DNA from 4 places in the Variovorax sp. GW823-FHT02B07 genome. Region 3 is predicted to be linked to each of the others. Evidence: predicted binding sites of a transcription regulator. Region 3 holds the regulator's gene; each other region holds the start of a gene.
The links. Region 3 encodes LexA, which represses DNA repair genes until DNA is damaged. Its sites were predicted from a motif close to ACTGTATNNNNATACAGT; they were not measured.

Region 1: the regulator LexA is predicted to act here: its motif matches at 2,536-2,553, upstream of imuA (translesion DNA synthesis-associated protein ImuA).
Region 2: the regulator LexA is predicted to act here: its motif matches at 1,147-1,164, upstream of recA (recombinase RecA).
Region 4: the regulator LexA is predicted to act here: its motif matches at 3,910-3,927, upstream of AC1RGU_RS25505 (ATP-dependent helicase).

Annotation. Positions count from the first base shown of each region.
Region 1 is NZ_JBXAJX010000001.1:1,558,803-1,564,242, reverse strand. Features, by position in the region: gene AC1RGU_RS07360 (error-prone DNA polymerase) at 1-419, opposite strand, end outside; gene AC1RGU_RS07355 (Y-family DNA polymerase) at 412-1,755, opposite strand; gene imuA (translesion DNA synthesis-associated protein ImuA) at 1,724-2,521, opposite strand; gene AC1RGU_RS07345 (ABC transporter substrate-binding protein) at 2,633-3,769, shown strand; gene AC1RGU_RS07340 (aldo/keto reductase) at 3,940-4,767, shown strand; gene AC1RGU_RS07335 (Bug family tripartite tricarboxylate transporter substrate binding protein) at 4,754-5,440, opposite strand, start outside.
Region 2 is NZ_JBXAJX010000005.1:168,511-173,950, reverse strand. Features, by position in the region: gene AC1RGU_RS24360 (response regulator transcription factor) at 1-533, opposite strand, end outside; gene AC1RGU_RS24355 (MarR family winged helix-turn-helix transcriptional regulator) at 596-1,081, opposite strand; gene recA (recombinase RecA) at 1,228-2,337, shown strand; gene recX (recombination regulator RecX) at 2,397-2,870, shown strand; gene AC1RGU_RS24340 (SRPBCC family protein) at 2,839-3,282, shown strand; gene yiaA (inner membrane protein YiaA) at 3,295-3,735, opposite strand; gene AC1RGU_RS24330 (hypothetical protein) at 3,850-4,572, shown strand; gene AC1RGU_RS24325 (bestrophin family protein) at 4,706-5,440, shown strand, end outside.
Region 3 is NZ_JBXAJX010000001.1:1,939,103-1,944,542, forward strand. Features, by position in the region: gene AC1RGU_RS09040 (MFS transporter) at 1-420, opposite strand, end outside; gene AC1RGU_RS09045 (D-2-hydroxyacid dehydrogenase family protein) at 425-1,432, opposite strand; gene AC1RGU_RS09050 (hypothetical protein) at 1,601-1,981, opposite strand; gene lexA (transcriptional repressor LexA) at 2,125-2,808, opposite strand; gene AC1RGU_RS09060 (asparaginase) at 2,882-3,868, shown strand; gene adk (adenylate kinase) at 3,899-4,555, opposite strand; gene kdsB (3-deoxy-manno-octulosonate cytidylyltransferase) at 4,691-5,440, opposite strand, start outside.
Region 4 is NZ_JBXAJX010000006.1:87,193-92,632, reverse strand. Features, by position in the region: gene hprK (HPr(Ser) kinase/phosphatase) at 1-369, opposite strand, end outside; gene AC1RGU_RS25515 (PTS sugar transporter subunit IIA) at 471-938, opposite strand; gene hpf (ribosome hibernation-promoting factor, HPF/YfiA family) at 1,130-1,459, opposite strand; gene AC1RGU_RS25505 (ATP-dependent helicase) at 1,780-3,897, opposite strand; gene corA (magnesium/cobalt transporter CorA) at 4,123-5,109, shown strand; gene AC1RGU_RS25495 (YoaK family protein) at 5,167-5,440, shown strand, end outside.

The sequences.
Region 1 (5,440 bases), 380 kb from region 3:
TCGCAGAGGTTGCCCCAGCCTTCGGTGTCGTTCGCGATCACCACGAGCTTGAAGCGCTCGAAGCGGAACTCGCTGCCGAACAGCAGGTGGAATTCGGGGTGGCGCGGGATCGGCGGTTCGTCCGGGTGCTCTCGCTCGTAGGTGTCCAGCTTGGCGGGCAGGTCGCGCAACGCGACATGCGCGCGCACGATGCCGGCCACCGAGCACTCGTCGGTGATGGCCAGCGCCGCATAGCCGAGGTGGTAGGCGCGCTCGACCACCTCTTCGGGCGTCGACGCGCCGCGCTGGAAGCTGAAGTTCGTGAGGCAGTGCAGCTCGGCATAGCCGGGCAGGCCCGGCGCCGGGCGCAGCCGCTGCGGCAGCACATGCACCTTGGCGGGCTGGCGCTTGCGTTCTTCCTTGCCGCTCAGGTCAGGCATAGAAGCCTTGCAGGTACCAGCGCACCTCGCCCGACGAAAAGCGCGTGGCGGGCCGCTCGCGAAAGATCCACACCAGGCCGGCCTCGGGGCTTTCGGCCACGTAGTAGTCGCGCATCGCGGGCTGGCCGCCGTCTTCTTCGCCGCCCCACCAGCCGGCCTCGACGCGCTGCGGCCCGACCAGCTTGCGCAGCGGCCCGCAGTAGCACGGGCGCTCGCCGTCCATCTCGAGCCGCAAGGGCTCGGGCAGCAGCCAGGGCGGGTAGATCGCATCGGGCTGCGAGGCGGCGTCCTTGCGGGCCTTGTCGGGCGCCGGGGTTTTCTCTTTCTGCAGCGCGGGCCGCCACCGCTGCTGGCGCTCGGGCCGGTGGTCGGCCTGCGCGATCGGCACCACCACCTGGTCGGCGCCGAGCCGCACGCTGAGCCGTTCGACCATCTCGTGCAGCTTGTCGCCCTTGCGGTTGTCTTCCGGCAGGAAGCTGGTGCTGGCGCCGGCCAGCGGATCGGTTTCGAGCGTGCGCAGCTTCAGCCAGCTCGCGGGCGCGGCCAGCGTGGTGAGCGCGAGTTTTTCGGACAGCAGGCGGCGCAGGTGCGCCATGTCCTGCGTGGGCTCTGCCGTGCGCACGGTGAGTTGCTGGTGCGGCGGCAGGGTCACGCCGTTGAGGCGCCGCAGGTCGAGCGTCCATTGCAGCTCGAGCGCACGCGCGCCGCGCTGGCGGGCGCGCAGCCAGATCTGCAGCGCCGAGAGCAGGCGGTTGGCCGACCACATGAGTTCGGGCCCGGTCTCGGCCAGCGCGGGCAGTTCGAGCTTCTGCTCGAACACGTCGGGCAGCGTGAGCCAGGCGTGGCTTTCGGGGCGCAGGCCCCAGGCAATGTCGAGCGCCTCGCGCAGCCCGGTGCCGAAGCGCCGCGTGAGGCCGCCACGCGGCAAGGCGGCCACATCGCCCCAGGTGCGGCAGCCCAGGCGCGCGAGCAGGTCGAGGTGGCCCTGCGCGGCCGTCAGCGTGTCCAGCGGCAGGCCGGCCGGCACCTCGGCGGGCCGGTGCTCGTTGCGCGCGAACAGGCGCAGCCGCGCCAGCGCGATCAGGCTGGTGGCGCCCTGCGCGCCGCGCATGCGCGCGTCGGGTGCGGGGTTGAGGGCCAGCAGCTGGCGCATCAGCGGCGCACGGCCGCCCCACAGGCGTTCGCAGGCCGAGACCTCGAGCATCAGCGCCTCGTCCTGCCAGGCGACGTGCGGCGTGAACTGCAGCGCCCACCAGCCCAGGGCCTCGGGCGGGGGCATGTCGGGGGCGTCGGCTTCTTCGGTTTCAGACGACCACTGCAAGGCGATCCAGTGCATCCGGGCCTCCTTTCCATGCGTCGATGCGCACCACCGTGGCCGACGGCGCGGCGGCCGGCGCCACGGGCGGCTGCAGGCGCAGCTGGCGCCGCACGCGGGCGGCGGCCAGCAGCGCGCTCATGCGGGCGTTGCGCGCCGGCACCCGCACCGGCGCGGCCAGCGGCGGCCCCCGGCGCTTGAGCAGGTGCAGCGCGATCTGCGCCGGATCGTCCGCGCAGCGTTCGGCACGCAGGCGCAGCCGCGCAGGCGAGGCCGACAGCGCCACCGACTCGGGCCGGCACACGAACAGCAGCACCTCGTGCTGCGCGGCCGCCAGTTGCAGCCGCCGCAGCTCGCCCACGCGGGCCTGCGGCAGCCAGGCGACGACGGCGGCGATCTCGGCGCAGCGCAGCGCCTGCTCGCAGGCCCACAGCCGCGCGGCCGGGGCGTCGCTGCGCACGCACATCAGCGCCTCCACCGGCAGCCCCTGCGCCGCCAGCGCGGTGCCGCAGGGTTCGTAAGGCGCGCCGACCAGCACCACCGGCCCGCCGCGCGCTTCCACGGCCTGCGCCAGCGCAGGCAGCAGCAGGCGCCAGACATGGGCCTCGGGCGTGGCCTGCAGCAGCTCCGTCATCGCGCCCACGGGCCAGCCGCCGCCGGGCAACTCGGCGTCGAGCGCGGCATGCCCGGTGGCCACGACCTGCGCGTCGGCCAGGCCGAGTTCGTCGGCGTGCCAGACGCCGCGGCCCGCGGCGGTGGAAAAGGAGTCGAGGAAAGGGAGGCCCATGATTGCAGTTGTTAACTGTATTTTTATACAGTATTCCCCGGGTCGCAACCAGCGATCGATTTACCTGCGAAGGCCCGCGCCTTAAGATCGGTTTATTAACAATTAGTGACCATGAGACACAAAAAGATTCACCTGCGGTTTCTGGCCCTCGCCGCGCTCGCCACCCTCGTCTGTGCAGGGGCACCCGCCTCGGCCCAGCCCGCCAAGCCGCTCCTGATCGGCCAGACCTACGTGCAGACCGGCCCGCTCGCGTCGCTGTCGACCGAGCCACTGGTGGGCATCCGTGCCATGTTCACCGCGCTGAACGCGAGCGGCGGCGTCAACGGCCGGCCGGTCGAGCTGCGCCAGCTCGACGACGCCTACGACCCCGCCAAGGGCGCCGAGAACGTCAAGACCTTCGCGCGCGACGGCGCCGTGGGCGTGCTGATGCCCATCGGCACCTCGTCGGCGGTCGGCGCGCTGAAGGCGGCCAACGAGCTGAAGATTCCCGTCGTCGGCCCCTACACGGGCGCGGGCCCGGTGGTGAAGTTCAGCGAGTTCGGTTTTCCGGTGCGCATCAGCTTCGACGAGGAATACAGCCGCATCGTGAACCACCTGTTCACCATCGGCCTGTCGCGCATCGCCTTCGCGCACAACGACAACCCCGGCGCGCGCTCGGCGATGGAGAGCACGCAGAAGTTCATTGCCGAACGCGGCGACAAGATGGTCGGCAGCGTGGCCATCAAGAACGACGGTTCCGACGCGGCCGAGCGCGCCGCCGAGCTGGCCAAGCTCAAGCCCAAGGCCGTGGTGCTGTCGGCCACCAACGACGTGGCGGCGAAATTCATCGCGGCCTACCGCGCGACCGGCGGCGAGACGGCCTTCTATTCGTTCTCCTTCCTGAACGGACAGAAGCTCTTCCAGGACATCAAGAAGGACGCGGCCGGCGTGGTCATCTCGCAGGTCGTGCCCTACCCGTGGAACAGCGCGATGCCGGTGATTGCCGAGTACCAGGCGGCGATGAAGAAGATCGGCATGACCGAGTTCAGCTACGCCAGCCTGGAGGGCTACGTCACGGCCAAGGTCATGGTCGAAGGCCTGAAGCGCGCGGGCGCCAACCCCACGCCCGAGTCGCTGCAGAAAGGCCTGGAGTCGTTCAAGACGCTCGACCTCGGCGGCATCGCCGTGTCGTACCGGCCCGGCGAGCACCGCGGGCTGACCTTCTCGGAGCTGTCGATGCTCAAGGCCGACGGGCGCTACCTGCGCTGAGCCCTTCCGCCCGCCGGCATGGCGGGCGCAGAATTTCGTTCGTGACGACGCCCCTCACGAACGCACACCCTTACGCCCTCACGCGCGCCCGGTTGCTCCGACTGGGCGCAGCCCTGTGCGCAGGTGCCGCGCTCCCCTCCTTCGCCCAGCAGCCACCCCGCAGGCCCGCGATGCAGATGACCACCCGCCCCATTCCCTCCACGAAGGAAGCCCTGCCGGTCGTCGGCTGCGGCACCTGGATCGGCTTCGACCAGCGCCCCGGCACCGACGAATACGGGCGCCTGCCCGGCGTGCTCGACGCGCTCTTCGCGGCCGGCGGCACGGTGATCGACAGCTCGCCGATGTACGGCCGCTCCGAGGAAACCACCGGCGAACTGCTGGCTACAACGAAGCCGGGCACCAGGCCCTTCCTCGCGACCAAGGTCTGGACCTCGGGCCACGAGGCAGGCATCGCGCAGATGGAACAGTCGTTCACTCGGCTGCGCACGAAAGAGATCGACCTGATGCAGGTGCACAACCTCGTCGACTGGCGCACCCACCTCGCCACGCTGCGCGGCTGGAAAGAGAAAGGCCGCGTGCGCTACATCGGCATCACCCACTACACCGCCTCGGCCTACGACGAGGTCGAAGCGGTGCTGCGCGCCGAGAAGCTCGACTTCCTGCAGATCAACTACTCGCTCGATGCGCGCGATGCCGAGCAGCGCCTGCTGCCGCTCGCGGCCGAGCGCGGCGTGGCGGTGATCGTCAACATGCCCTTCGGCGGCGGCGGCCTGCTGCGGCGCCTGCGCGACAGGCCGCTGCCCGCCTGGGCCGGCGACATCGGCTGCACGAGCTGGGCGCAGGTGCTGCTGAAGTTCGTGCTGAGCCATCCGGCCGTGACATGCACGATCCCGGGCACGAGCCGCGCGGAGCACATGACGGACAACGCCGCGGCCGGTGCCGGCACCTTCCCCGATGCCGCCTTCTGGCGCCGCGAGGCCTCTTCTATTCGAACTTGACGTTGTGCTCCCGCACGGTCGCGCCGAAGGCGTCGTACTGCGTGCGGAAGAACTCGGCGAACTTCGCGGGGCTCATGCCGTAGCCCTCGAAGCCCTGCTGCACCAGTTGCGCATGCACGTCGGGCCGCTTGAGCGTGTTCTGCAACTCCTGCGAGAGCCTGTCGGTGATCTCCTTCGGCAGCCCCGGCGGCCCGAAGAAGCCGGCCCAGGGCGTGATCGTGAGCTTGCCCAGCCCCAGCTCGCCGCCCGTCGGCACATCGGGCAGCAAGCCGCTGCGCTGCGGCAACAGCGTGACCAGCGCGCGGATGCGCCCCTCCTTCACGAAGCCTGGCGCCAGCGTGCCGGTGGTGAACATCATCTGGATCTGCCCGCCCAGCAGGTCGGTCATGGCCTGCATGTCGCCCTTGTCGCGCGCGTTGACCACCTTGCGCTCGCCCAGCAACTGCAGCATCGCGAGCTCCGAGGCGCTGTTGCTCGATGCCGAGTTGAGCGCGCCGGGCTTCGACGCCACAAGCGCCAGCAGCTCGTTCACGCTTTTCACCGGCAAGCTCGACGGCACCACGAGGAACATCGAGAACTGCCCCGCCGAGCTGATCGGCGTGAAGGCCTTGAACGGGTCGTAGGGCGAGGTCGGCCGCAGCGTGGGCGCGGCGACCATCGCGGTGTTGGTGCC
Region 2 (5,440 bases), on a different contig from region 3:
CGGTCCACCAGCTGGTCCTTGCTGACCAGCCGGCCGGCGCGCTGCAGCAGCACCTCGAGCAGGCCCAGTTCGCGCGCCGACAGCTCGATCATCTTGCCGTCGATGGTCGCCACGCGGCCGGCCTGGTCGTAGACCAGCGGGCCGTGGCGGATCGCGTTGCTGGTGGCGCCCATGCCGCGCCGCGTGAGGGCGCGCACGCGCGCCTCGAGCTCCTGCAGGCTGAAGGGCTTGGCCATGTAGTCGTCGGCGCCGTGGTCCAGGCCCTTCACGCGCTCTTCCACGCTGTCGGCCGCCGTGAGCACCAGCACCGGCAGCTGCGAGCCGCGCGCGCGCAGGCGCTTGAGGATCTCGATGCCGTGCAGGCTGGGCAGCCCGAGGTCGAGGATCAGCAGGTCGAACTCGCTGTGGGTCATGAGCGCGGTGTCGGCCTGCGAGCCGTTGGCCACGTGATCGACCGCCGCGCCCGAGGTGCGCAGGCTGCGCAGCAGGGCATCGGCCAGCACCTGGTCGTCTTCGGCAATCAGTATTCGCATGAGCCACCTCCGGCGGATTCAGGCGCCATGCCGGCGCAGTTCACATTTGTCTCAACGCGAGTCTAGCCCGCTGTATAGGCTTCGAGTCCGATGGTTACCACGGTGGCGATCTCGTCGCCCACGCTGGCGCGGAACTCGCGCTCGGTCTGCGTCACGGCGCGGCGGAAGGCGTCCAGCCAGGCCAGCCCGTCGGCCGTGAACAGCACGCGCCGCGCGCGCGCATCGAGCGGGTCGGGCCCGCGCGTGACCAGCCCCCAGGCCTCGCACTGGTCGACCAGCGTGCCCATGGCCTGCTTGGTCATGCCGGCGCGCTCGGCCAGCTCGGTCAGGCGCGAGCCCTCGCGCGCCAGGTGCCGCGTGATGTGAATGTGCGCCGCGCTCACCTGCGCGCGCGCCGCGAGGTTCGACAGCGCCAGCGGCACGTCGATGTCGTGCGCCATCAGCGCCAGCACGCGCTCGTCGAAGCGGCGCATCGCATGGCCCAGCAGGCGGCCCAGGTGGGTCTGGCGCCAGGCGTCGGGATCGGTGGGAAAGGCGGGGTCGGCCATGGCTTCAGATGGTAAGGCAAACTGACTTTAAAGTGGGTTTGCGAAACGCCACGAGCCCCTACACTACTGTTCAAGCATCCAGCCTGTGGTTAAAAGCAGATGGATGAACCCCGACACAAACCGTTGATATTCAAGGAGATTTCCACATGGACGCAGTCGTCAAGGGCGCAAGCATCTCGGTCGCCAACAGTGAAAAGGCCAAGGCCCTGCAGGCCGCGCTGGCCCAGATCGAAAAGCAGTTCGGCAAGGGCACGATCATGCGCCTGGGCGAAGGCGAGGCGCTCGAAGACATCCAGGTGGTGTCCACCGGCTCGCTGGGCCTGGACATCGCCCTGGGCGTCGGCGGCCTGCCGCGCGGCCGCGTCGTTGAAATCTACGGCCCGGAATCCTCGGGCAAGACCACGCTCACGCTGCAGGTGATCGCCTCCATGCAGAAGCAGGCCGGCACCTGCGCCTTCGTCGACGCCGAGCACGCGCTCGACGTGCAGTACGCCCAGAAGCTCGGCGTGAACCTGTCCGACCTGCTGATCAGCCAGCCCGACACCGGCGAGCAGGCGCTCGAAATCGTCGATTCGCTGGTGCGCTCGGGCGCCGTCGACCTGATCGTGGTCGACTCGGTCGCCGCGCTCACGCCCAAGGCCGAAATCGAAGGCGAAATGGGCGACTCGCTGCCCGGCCTGCAGGCCCGCCTGATGAGCCAGGCGCTGCGCAAGCTCACGGCCACGATCAAGAAGACCAACTGCATGGTCATCTTCATCAACCAGATCCGCATGAAGATCGGCGTGATGTTCGGCTCGCCCGAAACCACCACCGGCGGCAATGCGCTGAAGTTCTACGCCTCGGTGCGCCTGGACATCCGCCGCATCGGCACCATCAAGAAGGGCGACGAAGCCATCGGCAACGAAACCAAGGTGAAGGTGGTGAAGAACAAGGTCAGCCCGCCGTTCAAGACGGCCGAGTTCGACATCCTGTTCGGCGAAGGCATCAGCCGCGAGGGCGAGATCATCGACATGGGCGTGAATGCCAAGATCATCGACAAGTCGGGCGCCTGGTACGCCTACAACGGCGAGAAGATCGGCCAGGGCCGCGACAACGCCCGCGAGTTCCTGCGCGAGAACCCCGACCTGTCGCGCGAGATCGAGAACAAGGTGCGCGAGTCGCTGGGCATTCCGCTGCTCGCGGCCGACGCCGGCAGCGAACCCGAGAAGGCCGAGAAGCCCGCCAAGGCATCGAAGGCCGACAAGGCGGCGGAGTAAGTGAGACGAAGCGGCCTTCGCGTGTTGCGTGGGCCGCCTGAGCGACCCACCACCCCCGAATGGCCTTCAGTGCCCCCTCCCTCAAAGGCCGCGCCCTGCGCCTCCTGAGCCAGCGCGAGCATTCGCGCGCGGAGCTGGAGCGCAAGCTGGCCAAGCACGAGGAAGAGCCCGGCACGCTGGCGAAGGCGCTCGACGAGCTGGCCGCCAAGGACTTCATCAGCGAGCCGCGCGTCGTCGCCTCGGTGCTGCACCAGCGTGCTGCCCGCTCGGGCGCGTTGCGCGTGAAGCAGGAGCTGCAGGCCAAGGGCATCGCGCCCGAAGCCATCGCGCAGGCGGTGGCCGGCTTGCAGGAGACCGAAGTCGAGCGCGCCACGGTCCTGTGGCGCCGCCGCTTCGACGCGCCACCCGCCGATGCGAAGGAGCGCGCGAAACAGATGCGATTCCTGATGGCGCGCGGTTTCTCGGGCGCCGTCGTGTCCAAGGTGCTCAGGAGCGACTTCGATGACCCAAGCGACGACCCCAACGGCGAATGAAGGCGACGCGGCCCTGTCCCGCGTCATCACGCAGCGCGTGCACTGCGAATGGCGCGACGCCTATGCGCTCGCCTCCGACCCGAAGCGGCTGCCCGACTGGGCCAGCGGCCTCGCGAAGAGCGCGCTGGTGCCGCACGGCGACCACTGGATCGTGCGCACGCCCGAAAGCGGCGAGGCCCGCATGCGCTTTGCGCCGCCCAACGACCTGGGCGTGCTCGACCACTGGGTGGCGCCCGAAGGCGTGCCCGAGGTCTACCTGCCGTTTCGCGTGATCGGCGTGGCGCCCGGCGTGTGCGAGCTGCAGTTCACGCTGCTGCGCCAGCCGCACATGGACGATGCGGCCTTTGCACGCGATGCCGACTGGATCGCGCGCGACCTGCAGGCCCTGCGCCGCCTGCTCGAGGCGGGCTGAGCCCGGCCTGGCTTACTCAGTGGCCGTGACGTCGTCGGCCAGCGGGTTCTCGGCCTTGTACGCGGCGATGTCGCGCACGTTCTTCTGCACCGCCACCGCGCCGAACAGGCTCAGCAGGAAGGCCATGGCGTAGAAGCCCTTCTCGCTCGCAGCCAGCGAGGCGTTGAACAGGCCCACGGCCAGCAGGCCCACCGACAGCAGCAGCGAGACCCAGCACAGGCCGAAGTAGATGCCGGTGACCGAGATGCCCTCGAGCCGGTCGCGCACTGTCTTTTGCAGCGACACGGCGGAGAACAGGCCGTACATGAGGATGGTGAAGTAGTAGCCCTTCTCGTTGAGCTGCATCGCGGCATTCCACAGCCCGAGCAGGTACACGATGGCACCGATGATCAGCGCGGCCCAGGAGGCGGCGACGAATGCAGCGGTCGGTTTCTGAAATCTGACGGTTCCCATGGCGATCCTCCTCGTTGTTGTGTGGCGCGATTATGGTGCGGGAAGGCGGTGGCATGATCGCCAGCGACCGGCCTCCCAGGAGGCGGCTTTCCAAAAAAACCGGAGGAACCGTTCATGTCGTCACAACCCGCTGGCCCTCAGTCTCTCGTTCGCACCGGCGCCAAGGCCGGCTTCGCCTTCGCCGGCTCGGCCATCAAGGGCGCGCTGATCGGCCTGTTCCTTGGCGGTGGCGTGTTCTTCTACTACCTGAGCCAGCTGCAGGGCTCGGGCAACCCGGCGGCGCGCGCTGGGGGCGCGGGCGCCATCCTGGCGCTGATCATGTCGCCGCCGTTGCTGGTGGCGGTGCTGCTGTCGCTGTTTGTCGGCGTGTACTTCCTGCTCGGCGTGCAGCGGGGCCGCGCCCGCGCGATGCAGCACCTGGTCGCGGCGCGCGGCGAGGCCGTGTCGCAGCGGCTGGGCGACGCGATCGCGGGCCGCATCGAAGCCATGCCGCGCACCCACGGCGGCCTGCAGCGCGTGGCCGACTGGCTCTCGCCCGACGCCCTGTGCCAGCAGCTCGCGCCGGTGCTCGGCGAAGGCCGGGCCGTGCGCGCCGTGGTCGGCTTCGTGCTGGCCCGCCTGCCCCTGAGCGACATGCTGGCCGAGTGGCAGCAGGAGCGTGCCGCGCACGGGGCGACGACGCCGGCGACGGGCGAAGACCCTGCCCTGCGCGCCCTGCTCACGCGCCGCATCCACGAGGTGCTGCAGGAGATGGCGACGCCCTCGCGCAAGCTCTTCTACATCGCGCTGGCCGCGCAGGCGGTGTTACTGGGCGTGGGGTTGTGGCTCGTGCGCTGAGCCCGACCGTCTTCGTTGGTCTTGAGGCGTGCAGCCGCCCTCGCGCTGACGCCTCGGCGACAATCAGCGCCCGCGCGGGCCTTGCGGCGTGCGCGGCCTCCATGCCTGCCTGTCTCCCCTGCCCCCTGCTTTCATGATCGTCCGGAAACGCCCGTCCGGGCTCAAGCTGTTTCTGTCCTGGCGGGGCTCCGTCCTGCCGCGCATCGCCGCGGCGCTCACGCTCAACGTGATCGTGGCCATCGTCGTCACGGTGCTGCACGGGCGCTTCGGTTCCATCAAGATCCCGCTCGGCACCGTGCCCTTCGCGCTGCTCGGCCTGCCGCTGGCGATCTTCCTGGGCTTTCGCAACACCGCGGCCTACGACCGCTTCTGGGAAGCGCGCAAGCTCTGGGGCGAGGTGATCCTGCGTTCGCGCAACCTGGCGCGCCAGTGCCAGAGCCTCATCGACGGCGACGCGCCGGTGAACGCCGGCGCCGACACTGTCCGCCGCCTGGACGACCTGCGCGTGCGCATGACCTTGCGCGCCGCAGCCTTCGCCCATGCGCTGCGCCACCAGCTGCGCGGCACCGATGCCGCCGCCGACACCCGGCCCTTCCTGCGCGAAGCGGAATGGCAGGGCCTGACGCAGGTCGCCAACCGGCCGCATGCGCTGCTGATGCACATGGGCGCCGACCTGCGCGAAGCGCTGTGCGCGCGGCGCATCGACCCGGCATTGGCGGCGGGCGTTGATGGCACGCTGTCGGCGCTGAGCGCGGCGGCTGCGTCGTGCGAGCGCATCCTCAGCACGCCCATTCCCTTTTCGTACACGCTGCTGCTGCACCGCACGGCGTACCTCTACTGCTACCTGCTGCCCTTCGGGCTGGTGGAC
Region 3 (5,440 bases):
GAGAAAGACGAAGGTGACGGCGCGCCCGCGCTGCTCGGGCGGCACCAGCATGCCGGCGCAGGCCGCGGCCTGGGGCGTGAAGATAGCGGGCGCGATCACCGTGAGCATGCGCACCGGCAGCAGCGCGCCGAAGCTGGGCGCGAGCGCCGCGACCACGTGCCACGCGGCGTACCAGAGCAGGGTGAGGGCGAGCAGCTTGCGGCGGTCCCAGCCGGCGACCGCGGCGGCCAGCAGCGGGGCGCCCAGGCACATCACGAAGGCGGCCGCGCTGATCAGCTGGCCTGCGGTGGCGACCTTGATGGCCAAGGAGGCGCTGATCTCATTGAGGGTGCCGGGCACGACCATCACGCCCGTGCCGATCACGAAATTGCCGGCCAGCAGCGCCCAGAGCGCGCCTCGCTGCGGCGCGGGCCGGCTCATGCGTTCACCGCCGGACCTGCAGCGCGCCGGGGTTCACGATGTTCGTGGGATTGCCCTTGATGAAGCTTACGACGTTGTCGAACGCCTGGCCGAAGTAGCTTTCGTAGCTTTCCTGCTCGACGTAGCCGATGTGCGGCGTGCAGATGCAGTTTTCGAGGCGCAGCAGCGCATGGCCCTGCAGCGGCGGCTCGCTCTCGAACACGTCGATGGCCGCCAGCCCGGGGCGCCCGCGGTTGAGCGCGGCCAGCAGGGCATCGGCCTCGACCAGCTCGGCGCGCGAGGTGTTGACGAACAGCGCCGTCGGCTTCATGCGCGAGAGGTCTTCGAGCTTGACGAGGCCCTGAGTGTCCTCGTTGAGCCGCAGGTGCACCGACAGCACGTCGGCGGCGGCAAAGAATTCGTGGCGGTTCTGCGCCACCTGGAAGCCGTCGGAGCGCGCCTTGGCGCAGCTGGCCTCGCGGCCCCAGATCACGACCTGCATGCCGAAGGCCTGTCCATAGCGCGCCACCAGCTGGCCGATGCGGCCGTAGCCCCAGATGCACAGCGTCTTGCCCTTGAGCACCGAGCCGACGCCGAAATTCGGCGGCATCGACGCCGACTTGAGGCCCGACTGCTGCCAGGCCCCGTGTTTGAGGTTGCTGATGTACTGCGGCAGGCGGCGCATGGCCGCCATGATCAGCGCCCAGGTGAGTTCGGCGGGTGCCTGCGGCGAGCCCGAGCCTTCGGCCACCGCCACACCGCGTTCGGTGCAGGCCGTGACGTCGATGTGGCCGCCGACGCGACCGGTCTGGGAAATCAGCTTGAGCTTGGGCAGCTTCTCGATCAGCTGGCGGGAGATCTGACTGCGCTCGCGGATGAGCACGATGACGTCCGCATCCTTGAGGCGAACCGACAGCTGACCGATGCCCTTGACCGTGTTGGTGTAGACCTTGGCGGCGTAAGCGTCCAGCTTGGCAGCGCACTGCAGCTTGCGCACGGCGTCCTGGTAGTCGTCGAGGATCACAATGTTCATGGCATGCCATTGTGCCTCGCAGCATCGGCACGTCGCACGTGTGAACGTTTGGATACCCGGCACCGGATGGCGCCCGGGAGGCCTGTTTCAGCCCGTTGGAGGTGAATCCGCCGTGCGCATGAGGGGGCGCACAGAGTGCGCAGGCACGGCGGGTTCGTTGGCACTTTCTCAGTGCAGGTGGCTGGGGCGGGGCGCGCCGCTGCCGGTTTCCGCGGCTTCCAGTGCGGCGAGCCGGTCGAGTTCGGCGCACACGTCGGCCATGCGGCCGGAGATCACGACCCGGTTGGCGCAGCCGCGCTGCGTGCCTTGCCGGTCGACCACGCGGACCACGCGCAGCGGTCGGGCGGGCGTGGCGGCGGACGGTGACGCGGCCGGCGCCGGGCTGCCGGGGGTGCGTGCCGTGCAGGCCGGGCGAATGGCCACGTAGCGCAAGCCGGCCGCTGCGTCGCCGCTCTCACCATGCGACGGGCGACGAGCGGGCATCCAGCGGGTGGCCAGCGATTGCAGGGGCGACCAGAGGTCGGCGATGGCGAGGAGGGCGATTCCCATGTGAACTCCAAAAAAGTATGAGGTTGAACACAGGCAGGATTTCTTGAGTCGGCCACGACAGGGTGATGGCGACTTCGCGCCATACGCCCGCCACCTGTCGCGGCCGGATGAGGTGCTGCTGCGTGTGGGCAGCAGGCCCGGGGCTACATCAGCATCGTGTTGCGGATGAGGCCGACCGCGAGGCCTTCGATCTCGAAGGGCTCGCCGGGCTGGACGATGATGGTCGGGTAGTCGGGGTTCTCGGCGTGCAGCTCGATCACCTGCTTGTTGCGCTTCAGGCGCTTCACGGTGACTTCTTCGCCCAGGCGCGCCACCACGATCTGGCCGTTGCGCGCTTCCTTGGTGGCCTGCACGGCGAGCAGGTCGCCGTCCATGATGCCGGCGTCGCGCATCGACATGCCGCGCACCTTGAGCAGGTAGTCGGGCTGGCGCTGGAACAGCGTGTTCTCGACGTAGTAGGTCTGGTCGACGTGCTCTTGCGCGAGGATGGGCGAACCCGCTGCGACGCGGCCGATGAGCGGCAGCGCGAGCTGGGCCATGCCGGGCAGCGAGAGCGAGAACTGGTTGCCTTCGCGGTGGCGCGTTTCGTGGAGCGAGCGCAGCGCATCGCCCTTGAGGCGGATGCCGCGCGAGGTGCCGCTGACGAGTTCGATCACACCCTTGCGGGCCAGGGCCTGCAGGTGCTCCTCGGCGGCATTGGCCGACTTGAAGCCCAGCTCGTTGGCGATTTCGGCGCGCGTAGGCGGCGCACCGGTGCGTGCGATGGCGCCCTGGATCAGGTCCAGGATCTGCTGCTGGCGGGCGGTAAGCTTCACTGCGAACTGCATAGTGGTTTCCTTGCGGCACTGGCTAGATATCCAGTACCTGTATTTTTAACCAGTTTTCAAAAGTTGACAAGCCATGACTCATTCCTCTTCGTCCGAGACGCGCCGCGTGGTCGTGCTGGGCACCGGCGGCACCATTGCCGGCAAGGCCGCCAGCAGCGGCGACAACATCGGCTACACCGCCGGACAGGTGGGCGTGGCGGACCTGCTGGGCGGCATCGAGGCGCCGGCCGGCGTGACGCTGGTGGCGGAGCAGGTCGCGCAGCTCGACAGCAAGGACATGGACGCCGACACCTGGCGCCAGCTGGCCGCGCGCTGCGCCCACTGGCTGGCGCAGCCTGATGTGGCCGGCATCGTGGTCACGCACGGCACCGACACGCTGGAAGAGACCGCCTTCTTCCTGCACGCGGTGCTCGCGCCGGCCAAGCCGGTGGTGCTGACCTGCGCGATGCGCCCGGCGACGGCCCTGTCGCCCGATGGCCCGCAGAACGTGCGCGACGCGCTCGCGGTGGCCTCGACGCCCGGCGCGCAGGGCGTGACGGTGGTGTGCGCGGGCACGATCCACAGTGGCCTCGATGTGCAGAAGGTGCACACCTACCGCCTCGAGGCCTTCGCGTCGGGCGACGCGGGGCCGGTCGGCTATGTGGAAGAGGGCGAGGTGCGGCGCGTGCGTGCGTGGCCGCAGGGCGCGCCGTTCGATGCGGCGCGGCTGGAGGCGGTGTCGACGCCGTGGCCCCGCGTCGAGATTGTCATGAGCCACGCGGGCGCGAGCGGTGCGATCGTGGAGGCCTTGCTGCTCCCGTCGGCGGAACCCTTGCGCGGCCTGGTCGTGGCCACGACCGGCAACGGCACCGTGCACCACGCGCTGGAAGGCGCGGCGCTGAAGGCGCAGGACGGCGGCGTGGCAGTGCTGCGCGCCACGCGCTGCACGAACGGACGCATCCTGCCGAAACCCGGTGACGGGCTGCGGGATGCGGGCGCACTCACGCCGGTGAAGGCGCGGGTCGCGCTGGTGCTGGAACTGTTGGGAGTGGCCGCCCTGCCGGAGTCGGAGGGCGGCTAGGAGAACGAGGCTGACGAATCAGCCGCTGGATCAGCTGTTCAGTGCGGCAAGCGCGCGCTGCGTGATCTCGTCGACCGTGCCCACGCCCTGGATGGCGCGGTACTTTGGCGCAGCGGCCGGATCGGTCTTGGCCCAGGCCGAGTAATAGTCGACCAGCGGACGGGTCTGCTGGCTGTAGACGTCGAGCCGCTTGCGCACGGTCTCTTCCTTGTCGTCTTCGCGCTGGATCAGCTCTTCACCGGTCACGTCGTCCTTGCCTTCCACCTTCGGCGGATTGAACTTGACGTGGTAGGTGCGGCCCGATGCCGGGTGCGAGCGGCGGCCGCTCATGCGTTCGATGATGTCGCCGAAGGGCACGTCGATCTCGAGCACGTAGTCGAGCTTGACGCCGGCCGCCTTCATGGCGTCGGCCTGCGGAATGGTGCGCGGGAAGCCGTCGAACAGGAAACCGCCGTTGCAGTCGGGCTGCGCGATGCGTTCCTTCACGAGGTTGATGATCAGGTCGTCGCTGACCAATGCACCCGAATCCATGATCGTCTTGGCCTGCAGCCCGAGGGGGGTGCCTGCCTTGACCGCGGCGCGCAACATGTCGCCGGTGGAGATTTGGGGAATGCCGTATTTCTGGCAGATGAAGGTCGCTTGCGTGCCTTTGCCTGCTCCGGGCGCGCCCAGCAAAATAAGTCTCATGGTGTCCTCGGAAGGTTCTTAGATTTTGTGTCGCGCCCCATGCGCGCCCTCAGGCGCGCCGAGGCGGAATTGCATCGAGGATAGCATGCGTCCCCGTGACAAATTGCCGCCGTCTCCCTCGGGGCGGCCTGCAGCTCACGCAGGCGAGCCGGCCGCGAAGACGGCGCGCACGCGCGCCAGGTCTTCGGGCGTGTCGATCCCGGGGCCTGGGGCCACATCGCTGACATGCACCGCGATACGGTGTCCGTGCCACAGCGCACGCAACTGTTCGAGCGCCTCGGTGGCTTCGACAGGGGCGGGCGACAGCAACGGAAATTGCCGCACGAAGCCTGCGCGATAGCCGTAGATGCCGATGTGACGCAGCGGCGCAGGGCTGGGCAGCACCGATGGTGCCGCGCCGCCCGACGAGCCGTCGCGCCACCAGGGGATCGGCGCGCGGCTGAAGTACAACGCATGGCCCTGCGCATCGAGCACGGCCTTCACCACGTTCGGGTTCATGAAGTCGACCAGCGAGTCGATCGCGTGGACGGCGGTGCTCATCGCGGCCTGCGGTCGCGCGGCCAGCGTGGCGGCAACGGCGTCGATCAGCGCGGGGTCGATCAGCGGCTCGTCGCCCTGCACGTTGACGACGATCGCGTCACCGTCGAGCCCGAGCTGCTCGCAGGCTTCGGCCAGCCGGTCGGTGCCGCTGGGGTGGTCCTGGCGGGTGAGCAGGGCCTCGACGCCGTGCGCCTTGCAGGCGTCGATGATGGAAGCGTCATCGCCGGCCACCACCACGCGAAGGGCGGCGGACTGGCGGGCACGTTGCGCCACGCGCACGACCATCGGCAGGCCGGCGATGTCGGCCAGCGGTTTGTTGGGAAGTCGCGTCGAAGCCAGCCGGGC
Region 4 (5,440 bases), on a different contig from region 3:
CGACTCGCGCGTGGCAAACAGCGGCAACTGGGCGCGCTCGCAGATCGACAGCAGCTCGTCGGGCGCGGCCTGACCGTCGGCCAGCACCAGCATCGGCGGCTCCAGCGTGACGATGCGCCCGATGCGGCGCACGCAGTCTTCCTTGCTGCCGCGCGTGAGGTAGGCCACCTCGCGCGCACCGAGGATCTGCACGCGGTACGGGTGGATGTAGTTCAGGTAGCCGACCAGGTCGGCGGCCGACTGTGCGCGGCTGATGACGTCAGGATCGAACTGACGCTCCGAGGCGCCCAGGCCCGCGAGCCATTCCCAGCGGAGCGACCCGCGGAACTCCTCGAACATGGCATCGGCGCTGATGACGGTCGGCTTCATGCGTGCGGCGGCCGGCGCAAAACGCCGGCATTCTGGTCAGGATGGAGGGAGAGAAAAGCGTCGCCGCAGCTTATCAGCAGCGGCCGGCCCGGCGCGTGCGCTCAGGCGACCTGGGTCGACTGCCAGCCGGCGATGAGGCCGTGCAGCGCGGCGGCGTCGGTGCTGGACTTGATCTGCTCGCGCAGGCCGGCGTCGCTCAGCAGCTCGGCAATTTCGGACAGGATTTCGAGGTGCTTCTGCGTGGCCGCTTCGGGCACCAGCAGGAAGATCAGCAGCGCCACGGGCTGCTCGTCGGGGGCGTCGAAGCCGATGGGGTTCGCCAGCTGGAACACCGCGGCCATCGGCGCCTTGAGGCCCTTGATGCGGCCGTGCGGAATGGCGACGCCGTGGCCCAGACCGGTGGAGCCGAGGCGCTCGCGCGCAAACAGGCTGTCGGTGATGAGGGCACGGCCCAGACCGTGAAGGCTCTCGAACAGCAGGCCGGCTTCTTCGAAAGCACGTTTCTTGCTGGTGGCGTCAACGCTCACGAGCACTTGAGCGGGCGGCAGGATGGACGCGAGGCGATTCATGGTGGGGTCAGAGCGGGGCGATTATGCACCTCCTCGGTAAAAACCCCCAGTCCCCCTAATTACTTTCGTCTACATGTGTTGCCGTGAGGCGTCGCTTCCTCTGGAGGCCCTTGCAAAGCCCCACCAATGTGGTCAGACAAACAAAAGGCCGCCCGAAGGCGGCCTGAGATGCGGGGCGCGGGGCCCGGCGTTTACATCACGCGCTTGGGCGCCACGTGATGGTGGTCCTGCAGGCGATCCTTGTGGCGGACCACCTGGCGGTCGAGCTTGTCGACCAACTCATCAACCGCGGCGTACAGATCAGCGTGGCTCGATTCCGCGAACATGTCATTGCCCTTGACGTGAATGTTGCACTCCGCCCTTTGGCGGCGTTCCTTTTCCTTCTGCTTTTCCACCGTGAGGATCACCTTGACATCGACCACCTGGTCGAAATGTCGCGTGATCCGGTCCAGCTTGCTCGTGACGTAGGTGCGCAAGGCAGGTGTGACGTCGAGGTGATGACCGCTGATCGTCAAATTCATGAATGACCTCCTGAGAATTGACGGTTGGGGAAATGACCGCGCTCCGGGATGAAGCGTGGCCGGCGAAACAGGTGAGGTTGGGAGAGAGGGGGAAGAGGAAGGGAGATGAAGAAAGGGGGCGGTCGGATTCACTATGCCCAAGCTGTCACGGTATTGCAATACCGGGGCTTGCCCGAGTGACGGACCGGTGTATTGCATGCCCTAATCCGCTATTGATTCCATAGCTGCCCCTGTGCAGTGGCATGCCGTTGCGGCACATTGGAAGCAAGTGTTTCCATGTGCAGCGCGCAGTGACCCTCACGCCCGAAGGGCCGGCCCGTTCAGCGCCAGGCGGCGCGCATGCGGTTGCGCAGGTCGATCACCGCGGCCGGCGGCGGCACCGCGGGCGGCAGCACCGGCGGCGGCGGCCAGGTCTGCAACTCGAAGCCCGCCAGGTCGGACTCCGTGATGAAGCGGGTGCGGTTGGCGTACAGGTGCCGGTCGCCACGCGCCGCCTGCTGCGTGATGTGGAAGCGCTGCGGCATCACCAGGTGCAGGTGATCGCGGGCCCGCGTCATCGCCACGTAGAGCAGGCGCCGTTCTTCTTCCAGCTCGTGCGCGCCCTGCGCCACGTCGGCCGGCATGCAGCCGTCGACCACGTTGATGACGTGCACCGAGTTCCACTCCTGCCCCTTGGCCGAATGGATGGTCGACAGGATCAGGTAGTCCTCGTCGAGCGAGGGCGGGCCGGGCCGATCGCTGGTGGCCTCGGGCGGGTCGAGCGTGAGCTCGGTGAGAAAGCGCTCGCGCGAGCCATAGCCGGCCGCCAGCCGCGCCAGTTGCTCGACGTCGGCGCGCCGCACGCCCGAGGTGTCTTCGTACAGCCGCTCCAGGTGCGGCTGGTACCACTGCATCGCCACCTCCACGTCGGCCGGCCACTGCAGCGACGGCGCGCGCAAGGCGGCGTAGGCCTGGGCGAAGTCGGCCCACTGTTCGCGCGCGGCCGACGGCGGCACGAAGTCGCGCACGGCCGCGGCCGGGTCGGCCGCCTGGTCCATCGCGTCGAGCAGGCGCGTGCCGGTGGCCGGCCCCACGCCGGGGATGAGCTGCGTGACCCGGAAGCCCGCCATGCGCCCGCGCGGGTTCTGCGCGAAACGCAGCACGGCGAGCAGGTCCTTCACGTGCGAGGCCTCGAGGAACTTGAGCCCGCCGAACTTCACGAACGGGATGTTGCGCCGCGCCAGTTCCAGCTCGAGCGCCGCGCTGTGCGACGAAGTGCGAAACAGCACCGCCTGCGACTTCAGCGCCAGCCCGCCTTCGCGGTGCGCCAGGATCTTGTCGGCCACCCAGCGCGCCTGCCCGGCCTCGTCGGGCACGAGCACCAGCACCGGCTTGCCGGCCGAGGGCTTGTCGGTCCACAGCGTCTTGGCGTGCCGCTCGGCGGCTTGCGCGATGACGCGGTTCGACACGTCGAGGATCGGCTGCGTCGAGCGGTAGTTGCGCTCCAGCGTGACGATGCGCGCCTGTTGGCTGAACTGCGAAGGAAAGTCGAGGATGTTGCGCACCGTGGCGCCGCGGAACGAGTAGATCGACTGCGCGTCGTCGCCCACCACCGTCACGCCGCGCCCGTCGGGCTTCATCGCGCGCAGGATCTCGGCCTGCAGCAGGTTGGTGTCCTGGTACTCGTCGACCAGCACGTGGTCGAAACGCGCGCCGACGTGCGCGGCCAGCGCGGGCTCGGCGACCATCTCGGCCCAGTAGAGCAGCAGGTCGTCGTAGTCGAGCACGTTCTGCTGCTGCTTGGCCTCGACGTAGGCGCCGAAGAGCGTCTTGAGCTGCGCCTCCCACTCGGCGCACCAGGGAAAGCTGTCCTTCAGCACGGCGGCCAGCGGCGCTCGCGTGTTCACGCAGCGCGAGTAGATCGACAGGCAGGTGCCCTTGCGCGGGAAGCGGTTGACCGTGGACGACAGGCCCAGCTCATGCCGCACCAGCCCCATGAGGTCTTCGGCGTCGCCGCGGTCGTGGATGGTGAAGTTCTCGTCCAGCCCGATCTGCGCGGCGTACTCGCGCAGCAGCCGCGCGCCGATGCCGTGGAAGGTGCCGGCCCACGGCAACGCGGGCGGGCGCTCCGACTTCAGGCCCAGCACGCGCGCCAGCACCTGGCCCGCGCGGCGCTCCATTTCCTGCGCGGCGCGGCGCGAGAAGGTGAGCAGCAGCAGCCGCTGCGGATCGACCCCGTCCGCGATGAGGTGCGCCACGCGGTGCGCCAGCGTGCTGGTCTTGCCCGAGCCGGCACCGGCGATCACGAGCAGCGGCCGGTGGTCGGCGCCGACCGCTGCGCCCACGCCATGCTCGACCGCCGCGCGCTGGTCGTCGTTGAGCGCGGCAAGCGCCGCGGCCAGGCGCTCGGCTTGCGTCTTCGGAGGGGTGGAAAGAACGGGGGACGCAGGGGTCTGCATGGGCACGACTTTACTGTATGTCCGTCCAGTTCGAGTGCCTTGTCGCCCTGTGGCCGGTGACATAATCGCGCCTCGCTGCAACCGGAGACTCCCCATGGAAACCGCCCCGTCTCGGCAGCTTTCAACTCCCTGGCGACGCTGCGCGTGATGTACTGACGCCGGGTCCGCGGGAATTGAAAGCGCCCCGCCCTCGCCCATCGTTCAGTCACCCCCGGGAGTGAGCCCATGCTCAACATCTTTACGCTCGCCAACGGCCGCCTCGTCCAGGAAGAGATCGAGTCGCTCGAAGAGCTCTCCAAGTTCCAGCCGATCTGGGTCGACCTCGAGTCGCCCACGCTCGAGGAAAAGCGCTGGATCAAGCAGTACTACGGCCTCTCGATTCCCGAAGACGCGATGGACGAGGACATCGAGGAGTCGGCCCGCTTCTACGAGGAAGACAACGGCGAGCTGCACATCCGCTCCGACTTCCTGATCGACGACGACGAAGACCCGCGCACGGTGCGCGTCGCCTTCATCCTCAACCAGCACAACACCGACCTGCGCAGCCGCGGCGTGCTGTTCTCGATCCACGACGAAGACGTGCCCGTGTTCCGCCTGCTGCGCATGCGCGCACGCCGCGCGCCGGGGCTGATCGAAGACGCCAAGGAAGTGATGCTCAAGCTCTTCGACGCCGACGCCGAATACTCGGCCGACACGCTGGAGAACATCTACGACGAGCTCGAGGTGGCCGGCAAGAAGGTGCTGTCGGGCAATGTCAGCGACGAGCTGGCCGGCGAGGTGCTGGGCGCCATCGCGCGCCAGGAAGACTTGAACGGCCGCATCCGCCGCAACGTGATGGACACGCGCCGCGCCGTGAGCTTCATGATGCGCAGCAAGATGCTCAACGCCGAGCAGTTCGAAGAAGCACGGCAGATCCTGCGCGACATCGAATCGCTGGACAACCACACGGCCTTCCTCTTCGACAAGATCAACTTCCTGATGGATGCGACCGTCGGTTTCATCAACATCAACCAGAACAAGACCATCAAGATCTTCTCGGTGGCCAGCGTCGCGCTGCTGCCGCCCACGCTGATCGCGAGCATCTACGGCATGAACTTCAAGTTCATGCCCGAGCTCGACTGGGCCATGGGCTACCCCTACGCCATCGCGCTGATGGCCGCCAGCGCGCTGGTGCCGATGTGGTACTTCCGCCGGCGCGGCTGGCTCAAGTAGTTCTTCACACTGGGTGCTAGAGTGACTGCCGGCAGGCAGCTGACCCTGGAGAGCCCCGTGCGCAGACTTCGTTTCCTCACCAACCGCCACCGCGCGCCGTCTACGAACACCGCGCTCGGACTGCTGCTGGCCTTCAACGCCGGCGCCATCAATGCGGGCGGCTTCCTCGTGCTGCACATGTACACCTCGCACATGACCGGCTTCGCCTCGCAGCTGGCGGACGGCATGGTGCTGGGCAACCTCACGCTGCTGCTGAACGCGCTGGGCGCGATCCTGGCGTTCGTGAGCGGCGCCGCGGTCTGCGCGGTGCTGGTGAACTGGGCGCGGCAGC